DNA from 2 places in the Streptomyces sp. NBC_00086 genome. Region 2 is predicted to be linked to the other one. Evidence: riboswitches for the same ligand, from Rfam matches in the RefSeq annotation. Region 2 holds a riboswitch; the other holds the start of a gene.
What was found. Region 2 has a riboswitch for S-adenosylmethionine ahead of thrC (threonine synthase). Riboswitches for the same ligand answer to the same signal wherever they lie in the genome.

Region 1: linked by a shared signal. The riboswitch ahead of OG276_RS27580 (aminotransferase class V-fold PLP-dependent enzyme) and the one ahead of thrC (threonine synthase) in region 2 are both predicted to bind S-adenosylmethionine.

Annotation. Positions count from the first base shown of each region.
Region 1 covers NZ_JAPELZ010000001.1:6,082,708-6,086,111, reverse strand. The annotation lists gene OG276_RS27580 (aminotransferase class V-fold PLP-dependent enzyme) at 31-1,416, opposite strand; SAM riboswitch class IV at 1,668-1,784, opposite strand; gene trpD (anthranilate phosphoribosyltransferase) at 1,900-2,964, opposite strand; gene OG276_RS27570 (cytochrome bc complex cytochrome b subunit) at 3,177-3,404, opposite strand, start outside.
Region 2 covers NZ_JAPELZ010000001.1:4,480,469-4,483,872, forward strand. The annotation lists gene OG276_RS20135 (hypothetical protein) at 1-609, opposite strand, end outside; gene OG276_RS20140 (glucosyl-3-phosphoglycerate synthase) at 647-1,633, opposite strand; SAM riboswitch class I at 1,832-1,990, shown strand; gene thrC (threonine synthase) at 2,008-3,315, shown strand; gene OG276_RS20150 (MoaD/ThiS family protein) at 3,351-3,404, shown strand, end outside.

The sequences.
Region 1 (3,404 bases), 1.6 Mb from region 2:
CAGGGCAGCCGGCCCCCGCGGTCACGCCTGTCAGACGGCCGGGACGCAGCGGCCCTCTTCGGTGCGGTACTGCCACTTGGCGCCGTCCGCCACGAGCTCCTTGACGGCGCGGACGAAGCGGTCGACGTGCTCGTCGGGGGTGCCGGCGCCGAAGCTGACGCGGATCGCGTTCAGCGAGCGCTCCCCCGGGGCCGCCTCCGGGGCTCCGCACTCGCCCTGGGCCTGCGGCTCGCTGCCGAGCAGGGTGCGGACCAGCGGGTGGGCGCAGAACAGGCCGTCGCGGACGCCGATGCCGTACTCGGCGGAGAGCGCGGCCGCGAAGTGCGAGCTGTTCCAGCCGTCGACGACGAAGGAGATCACGCCCACGCGCGGGGCGTCGTCGCCGAAGAGGGACAGGACGCGGACCGCCGGGACCTCGGCGAGGCCGCCCCGGACCTTGGCGATGAGGTGCTGCTCGCGGGCGACGAGGTTCTCGAAGCCGGCCTCGTTCAGCGCCTTGCAGGCGGAGGCGATGGAGTAGACGCCGATGACGTTCGGGGAGCCGGCCTCGTGGCGGGCGGCGGTGGTGTGCCACTCGACGTCCACGCCGCCGTCCTCGCGGCGGGCCACCTTGCGGGAGGCTCCACCGCCGGCGAGGTACGGGTCCGCCTCCTGGAGCCAGTCCGCGCGGCCGGCGAGCACGCCCGAGCCGAAGGGCGCGTAGAGCTTGTGTCCCGAGAAGGCGACCCAGTCCACGTCGAGGTCCTGGACCGAGACGGGGTGGTGCGGGGCCAGCTGGGCGGCGTCCAGGACGATGCGGGCGCCGTGGGCGTGCGCGGCGGCGGCGAGTTCCCTGACGGGCCACAGCTCGCCGGTGACGTTGGAGGCTCCGGTGACGCATACCAGCGCCGGGCCGTAGGGGTCGCGGTCGGCCAGGGCGCGCTCCAGGGTGGCGACGGCCTCGTCCGGGGTGCGGGGGGCGTTGAGGTAGGTGACCCGGGCGTTCGTCCACGGGAGCAGCGAGGCGTGGTGCTCGGTCTCGAAGACGAAGACCTGGCAGTCGGCCGGGAGCACCGCGGCGAGCAGGTTGAGGGAGTCGGTGGTCGACCGGGTGAAGATCACCTGGTCGGAGGGGCGGCAGTCGAGGAACTCGGCGACCGTGACCCGGCTCTGCTCGAACAGGTCGGTGGAGAGCTGCGAGAGGTACCCGGCGCCGCGGTGGACGCTGCCGTAGTACGGGGCGTAGGCGGCCACGTCGTCCCAGACCCGCTGCAGGGCGGGGGCGCTGGCGGCGTAGTCGAGGGCGGCGTAGGTGACCTCGCCGCCGGTGACGAGCGGGACGGTGACGTCACGGCCCAGGACCGGCAGCGGCTCGGCACAGGCGGGCTCGACGGCGGCGGCGTTGGCGGTGGCGGCGGCGTTCAGGGTTGCGGACATGGCGGTATCTCCCGGCAGGCAGGTGTGAATGGCTTCGGTGTGCCCGTCCGCCGACACGGCTACGGCGCTGCGGCCGTTCGGGGTACGGGAGTGCCCCGGAAAGCGGATCGGCCGGCGTAGTGCGCAGGTGTGCTGCGGGTACGCGGAAGTGACCCTGTTCCGAGGGGTGAAGAAGGGGCGGAGTCGCCCTATCGCATTCGCTTGCTCACGGAAAACGCTCCTCAGAAGACCAGGACCCCTGGTGTTCGAGGGATCCGCGCTTGCCGTAGACCTCACTGCCTACGACCTGGTCATCACCCGGGGCACCCCGCCACGGAAGGAGGGTTGCCGGACAGCAAGCCGGGGCCTAAACGCTGTCACTCGTGACCTGAGGAGCATCCTGCCACATGATCTTCCGAACGCAAGACCCCGGTCCACATGGCGGACCGGGGTCGTTGTCGGATCATGGCCGGATCCCGTCGCAATGGCCATCCACCGCAAGGGCTACGCGTTGCTCGCAGCCGCCCAGCGGGCCAGCGCCGCCCGGGCCGCGCCCGAGTCCACGGACTCCGCCGCCCGTACGACACCGGCGGCGAGCTGCTCCTCCAGGGTGCCCGTACCCGGGTCCAGCGCGACCAGGGCCGCCGCCGAGTTGAGGAGCACCGCGTCGCGCACGGGGCCGGTCTCGCCGGCCAGCAGGCGCCGGGCCACGTCCGCGTTGAACGAGGCGTCCGCGCCGGCCAGGGCGGAGACCGGAACCAGCGGGATGCCGATGTCGCGCGGGTCGAAGCCCTGCTCCCGGACCTCGCCGTCGCGGACCCACCAGACCCGGGAGGTCGCCGTGGTGGTGAGCTCGTCGAGCCCGTCGTCGCCGCGGAAGACCAGCGCCGAGGAGCCCCGCTCCGCCAGGACGCCCGCGACGATCGGGGCCACCCGCGCGTCGGCCACACCGGTGGCCTGCGCGCGGACCCGCGCCGGGTTGGTGAGCGGGCCGAGGAAGTTGAAGGTGGTCCGGATGCCGAGCTCCCGGCGGGCCGCCGCCACGTGCCGCAGCGCGGGGTGGAACTTGACCGCGAAGCAGAAGGTGATCCCGGCTTCCTCGGCCACCTCCACGACCCGTGCGGGGGTGAGGTCGAGGTTGACGCCCAGCTTCTCCAGGACGTCCGAGGAGCCGCTCGCGGAGGACGAGGCCCGGTTGCCGTGCTTGACGACCTTGGCGCCCGTACCCGCCACCACGATCGCCGACATCGTGGAGATGTTGACCGTCTTGGCCCCGTCGCCGCCGGTCCCGACGATGTCCACCGTCCGGCCCGGCACCTCGATCAGGTTGGCGTGTTCGTACATGGCGCGGACCAGGCCGTTGATCTCGGAGACGGTCTCCCCCTTGGCCCGCAGCGCGACGGCGAAGCCGGCGATCTGGGCGTCGGTGGCCTCCCCGCGCATGATCCTGTCCATGGCCCAGGCCGTGTCGTCGGCGCCGAGGTCGCGGCCGGTCAGCAGGGCCTCCAGAACGCCCGGCCAGCCGCGGGCCGCCGCGCTGTCGCCGCCTGCCGGGGTCACCAGGTTCATGGTCCGCTCCTGCTGCTCGTCGAGGATTCCACGTCGAATGGGAAGGGCTTCAGCCTATCCAGCCCCGGGGACGGCAAAGAGCCCCGTCCAGACACTGGACGGGGCTCTCGCCGTGGCGACACCAGGACTGACCGAAATCAGTCCCTCAAGCAGTCATGCGTGGTGCGTACTGCGTGAAGCGTGTGAAGCATGTGAAGCCGTGATGCGGGAGATCAGTGGTGGCCGTGGCCGCTCTGGATCTCCTTGTACTCCTCGACCGTGGGCTTCGGGATCTGGTTGTTCTCCCCGTAGTAGCCCTTGCTGAGCTTGGCGCGGAGCTTCTCCAGCGGCTTCACCTTGCGCTCGACACCGTTCTCGTCGACCGTGGGGCCGATCTCGGCGGGCTCGTACTGGTCGTACGAGGTGAGCGTGTGCAGCTTGCCCTGCGAGAGCGGCTCGTG
Region 2 (3,404 bases):
CACGTCCGCGAAGGCGGCGGTGACGTCGGACTCGCCCGTGTAGTAGTGCGGGCCGCCCGTTTGGGCCGGGTCCTCGACCATGTCCGACAGGGTCACCGGCCGGGCGGCGCCCGAGCCGACCTTGACGACCGGGCGGGTGGTCAGCGGGTCACCGGGGGCGCGCCGCACGTCCTCGCCGGAGACGTCGCACCGCTCGATGAGGTTCGAGCCGAGCTTGTACGCGCCGTTGTTGCCGCCCCAGAAGAGCCGCGCGTACGCCACCTTCGCGCCCGGAGGCACGGTGAGCAGGCCGGTGCTGGAGGTGCCGGTGGCCGTCCCGAGCCCGGCCGCGTCCACCGGGCGGGCGACGAAGTCGTTGTTGTTCTTCGTGCCCCCGCCCCGCTGGACCTCGGCGCACTCGGCGGCCTCGGCGGGCGGTGCCTGGGGGCAGCCCATCACCGTGTTGCCGAGCGTGACGAAGTCCCCGTAGAGCGCCTCGTCGTACCGCTTCTCGAAGGGGGAGACCACCTCCGCGACGGCCGGTCCGCTCAGCGAGCCGATCAGCAGCGCCGCGCCCCCGGCCACCGCGAGGGCGGATCCCCATACATGTCTGAAACGTATAAACCCCATGAAAGGGAAATTAGACCGATAGGGGTTGATTCGGGCGTTACGCCACGCGACGGCGCGCGTACTCCTCGATGTCGAGCATCGGCGGCCGCTCCTCGGTGTCCACGGCGTAGGTGTGCGGTACGAACCCCTCCGGGCCCCGCTCGAACTGCGTCAGCTCGGGGCGTACGAGGTGCCCCCGCGAGAGCCGTACCTGCGCCGTGCGGTAGATCGCCGCGGCCATCCGCCCCAGGGCCTGGCCGTCCTGGTGGCGGTGCAGCCGTACGCCCACGTCCACCTGGGCCAGCGCGTCGAGCCCGGCCGTGTGCAGTGCGTCCACCAGCAGGCCCAGCTCCACCCCGTAGCCCACCGGGAACGGCAGCCGCTCCAGCAGCTCGCGGCGCACGGCGTACTCGCCGCCCAGCGGCTGGACGAAGCCGGCCAGCTGCGGCCAGTGGAGGTTGAGCAGGGGGCGGGCCACCAGCTCCGTGACCCGGCCGCCCTGGCCGTGGGCCTTGGCGGAGGCCAGGGCGGCCGGGTCGCCGGACTCCTGGCCGAAGGGGCGGTCGTACATGGCCTTGACGAACCGCACGTCCGGATCGGTCAGCAGCGGGCCGACGATCCCCGAGACGAAGGCGGCCGAGAAATCGCGCAGGTCGGCGTCCACGAAGCAGACGATGTCGCCGGTGGTGACCAGCAGCGAGCGCCACAGGACCTCGCCCTTGCCGGGCACCGCCGGGATCCGCGGCAGGACCTCGTCGCGGTGCACCACCCGGGCCCCGGCCTTGGCCGCGACCTCCGCCGTGCGGTCCGTGGAGCCGGAGTCGATCACGACGAGCTCGTCCACCAGCGGAACCGGCAGGCCCTCGATCAGATCGCGCCGGATCACCTCGACGATCGCGCCGACCGTCGCCTCCTCGTTCAGCGCCGGCAGCACCACGCTGACCGTGGTGCCCGCTGCCCGCTTGGCCGAAAGCAGCTGGCCGAGCGGTCGGTCGGCGGCTGACCAGGAGCGGTCTGCCAGCCAGCGCTCCACCTCTTCCAGCACCTTCAGCACTCCCTGGTTCATCACTGGGTTCATCATGGGTTTGGACCGAAATGTGATCCATCTCGCGGTTCGGACGGCTGTCTCAACCACCCGGGCCTTCGGTTACAGTCTTGAACAACGCGAAGGTCCACCGCATGCCGGGGGTCCCCGCGTACAAACGCACCGGCGCGCCACAGAGCGCGTGTGCCGGTGCCATACCGCTCATCCAGAGGGGCAGAGGGACACGGCCCGTTGAAGCCCCGGCAACCCTCCAGTCGGTTCTCGCGATCGCGCATTCCAGCGCCGCCAGCGAGGTCCCCGGCTAGGGAAGGTGCCAATTCCGTCTCATGGCGAAGTGCGCCATGGGGAAGATGAGGAGAAAGGGCCTCGCCATCATGGCTGCACAGTCTGTCGCAACCTCTGCCGAAACCGTTGAAAACGCTTCTGGCACCTCTGTCGATCTCGGTCCCGCCACCGGCCTTTCCTGTCGTGAGTGCGGTACCGGCTTCGAGCTCGGCCCGATCTTCGCCTGCGCCGAGTGCTTCGGCCCGCTCGAAGTCGCCTACGACCTGCCGCTGGGCGACCCGGAAGCCCTGCGCGCCGCCATCGAGGCCGGCCCGAACAACATCTGGCGCTACGCGCCGCTGCTGCCCGTCCCGGCGGACGTGGCCTCCAAGCCGAGCCTGAACCCCGGCTTCACCAAGCTCGTGGACGCGGCCAACCTGGCCAAGGAGCTCGGCGTCACCGGCAAGCTGTACGTCAAGGACGACTCCGGCAACCCGACGCACTCCTTCAAGGACCGCGTCGTGGCCATCGCCGTCGAGGCCGCCCGCGCCTTCGGCTTCACCACCCTCTCCTGCTCCTCCACCGGCAACCTGGCCGGCGCCGTCGGCGCCGCGGCCGCCCGCGCCGGCTTCCGCTCCTGCGTGTTCATCCCGCACGACCTGGAGCAGGGCAAGGTCGTCATGGCCGGTGTCTACGGTGGCGACCTCGTCGGCATCGAGGGCAACTACGACGACGTCAACCGCTTCTGCTCCGAGCTCATCGGCGACCCGCTGGGCGAGGGCTGGGGCTTCGTCAACGTCAACCTGCGCCCGTACTACGGCGAGGGCTCCAAGACCCTGGCGTACGAGATCTGCGAGCAGCTCGGCTGGCAGCTGCCCGACCAGATCGTCATCCCGATCGCGTCCGGCTCGCAGCTCACGAAGATCGACAAGGGTCTCCAGGAGCTGATCAAGCTCGGCCTCGTCGAGGACAAGCCGTACAAGATCTTCGGCGCCCAGGCCGAGGGCTGCTCGCCCGTCTCGACCGCCTTCAAGGCCGGTCACGAGGTGGTCCGCCCGCAGAAGCCGAACACCATCGCCAAGTCGCTGGCCATCGGCAACCCGGCGGACGGCCCGTACGTCCTGGACATCGCGCGCCGCACCGGCGGCTTCGTCGAGGACGTCAACGACGAGCAGGTCGTCGAGGCCATCAAGCTCCTCGCCCAGACCGAGGGCATCTTCGCCGAGACCGCGGGCGGCGTGACCGTCGGCGTGACGAAGAAGCTCGTCGAGAACGGGCAGCTCGACCCCACGCTGACCACCGTGATCCTGAACACCGGTGACGGCCTCAAGACCCTGGAGGCGGTGGCCGAAGGTGGTGGCCAGACCGCCACCATCCGCCCCAGCCTGGACGCGTTCCGCGCCGCCAACCTGGCCTGATCTTCTTACCTGTACACCGGAAGGGCAGTAGCACCATGAGCGTCAACGTCCGCATCCCCACCATCCTGCGCACCTACACCGGCGGCCAG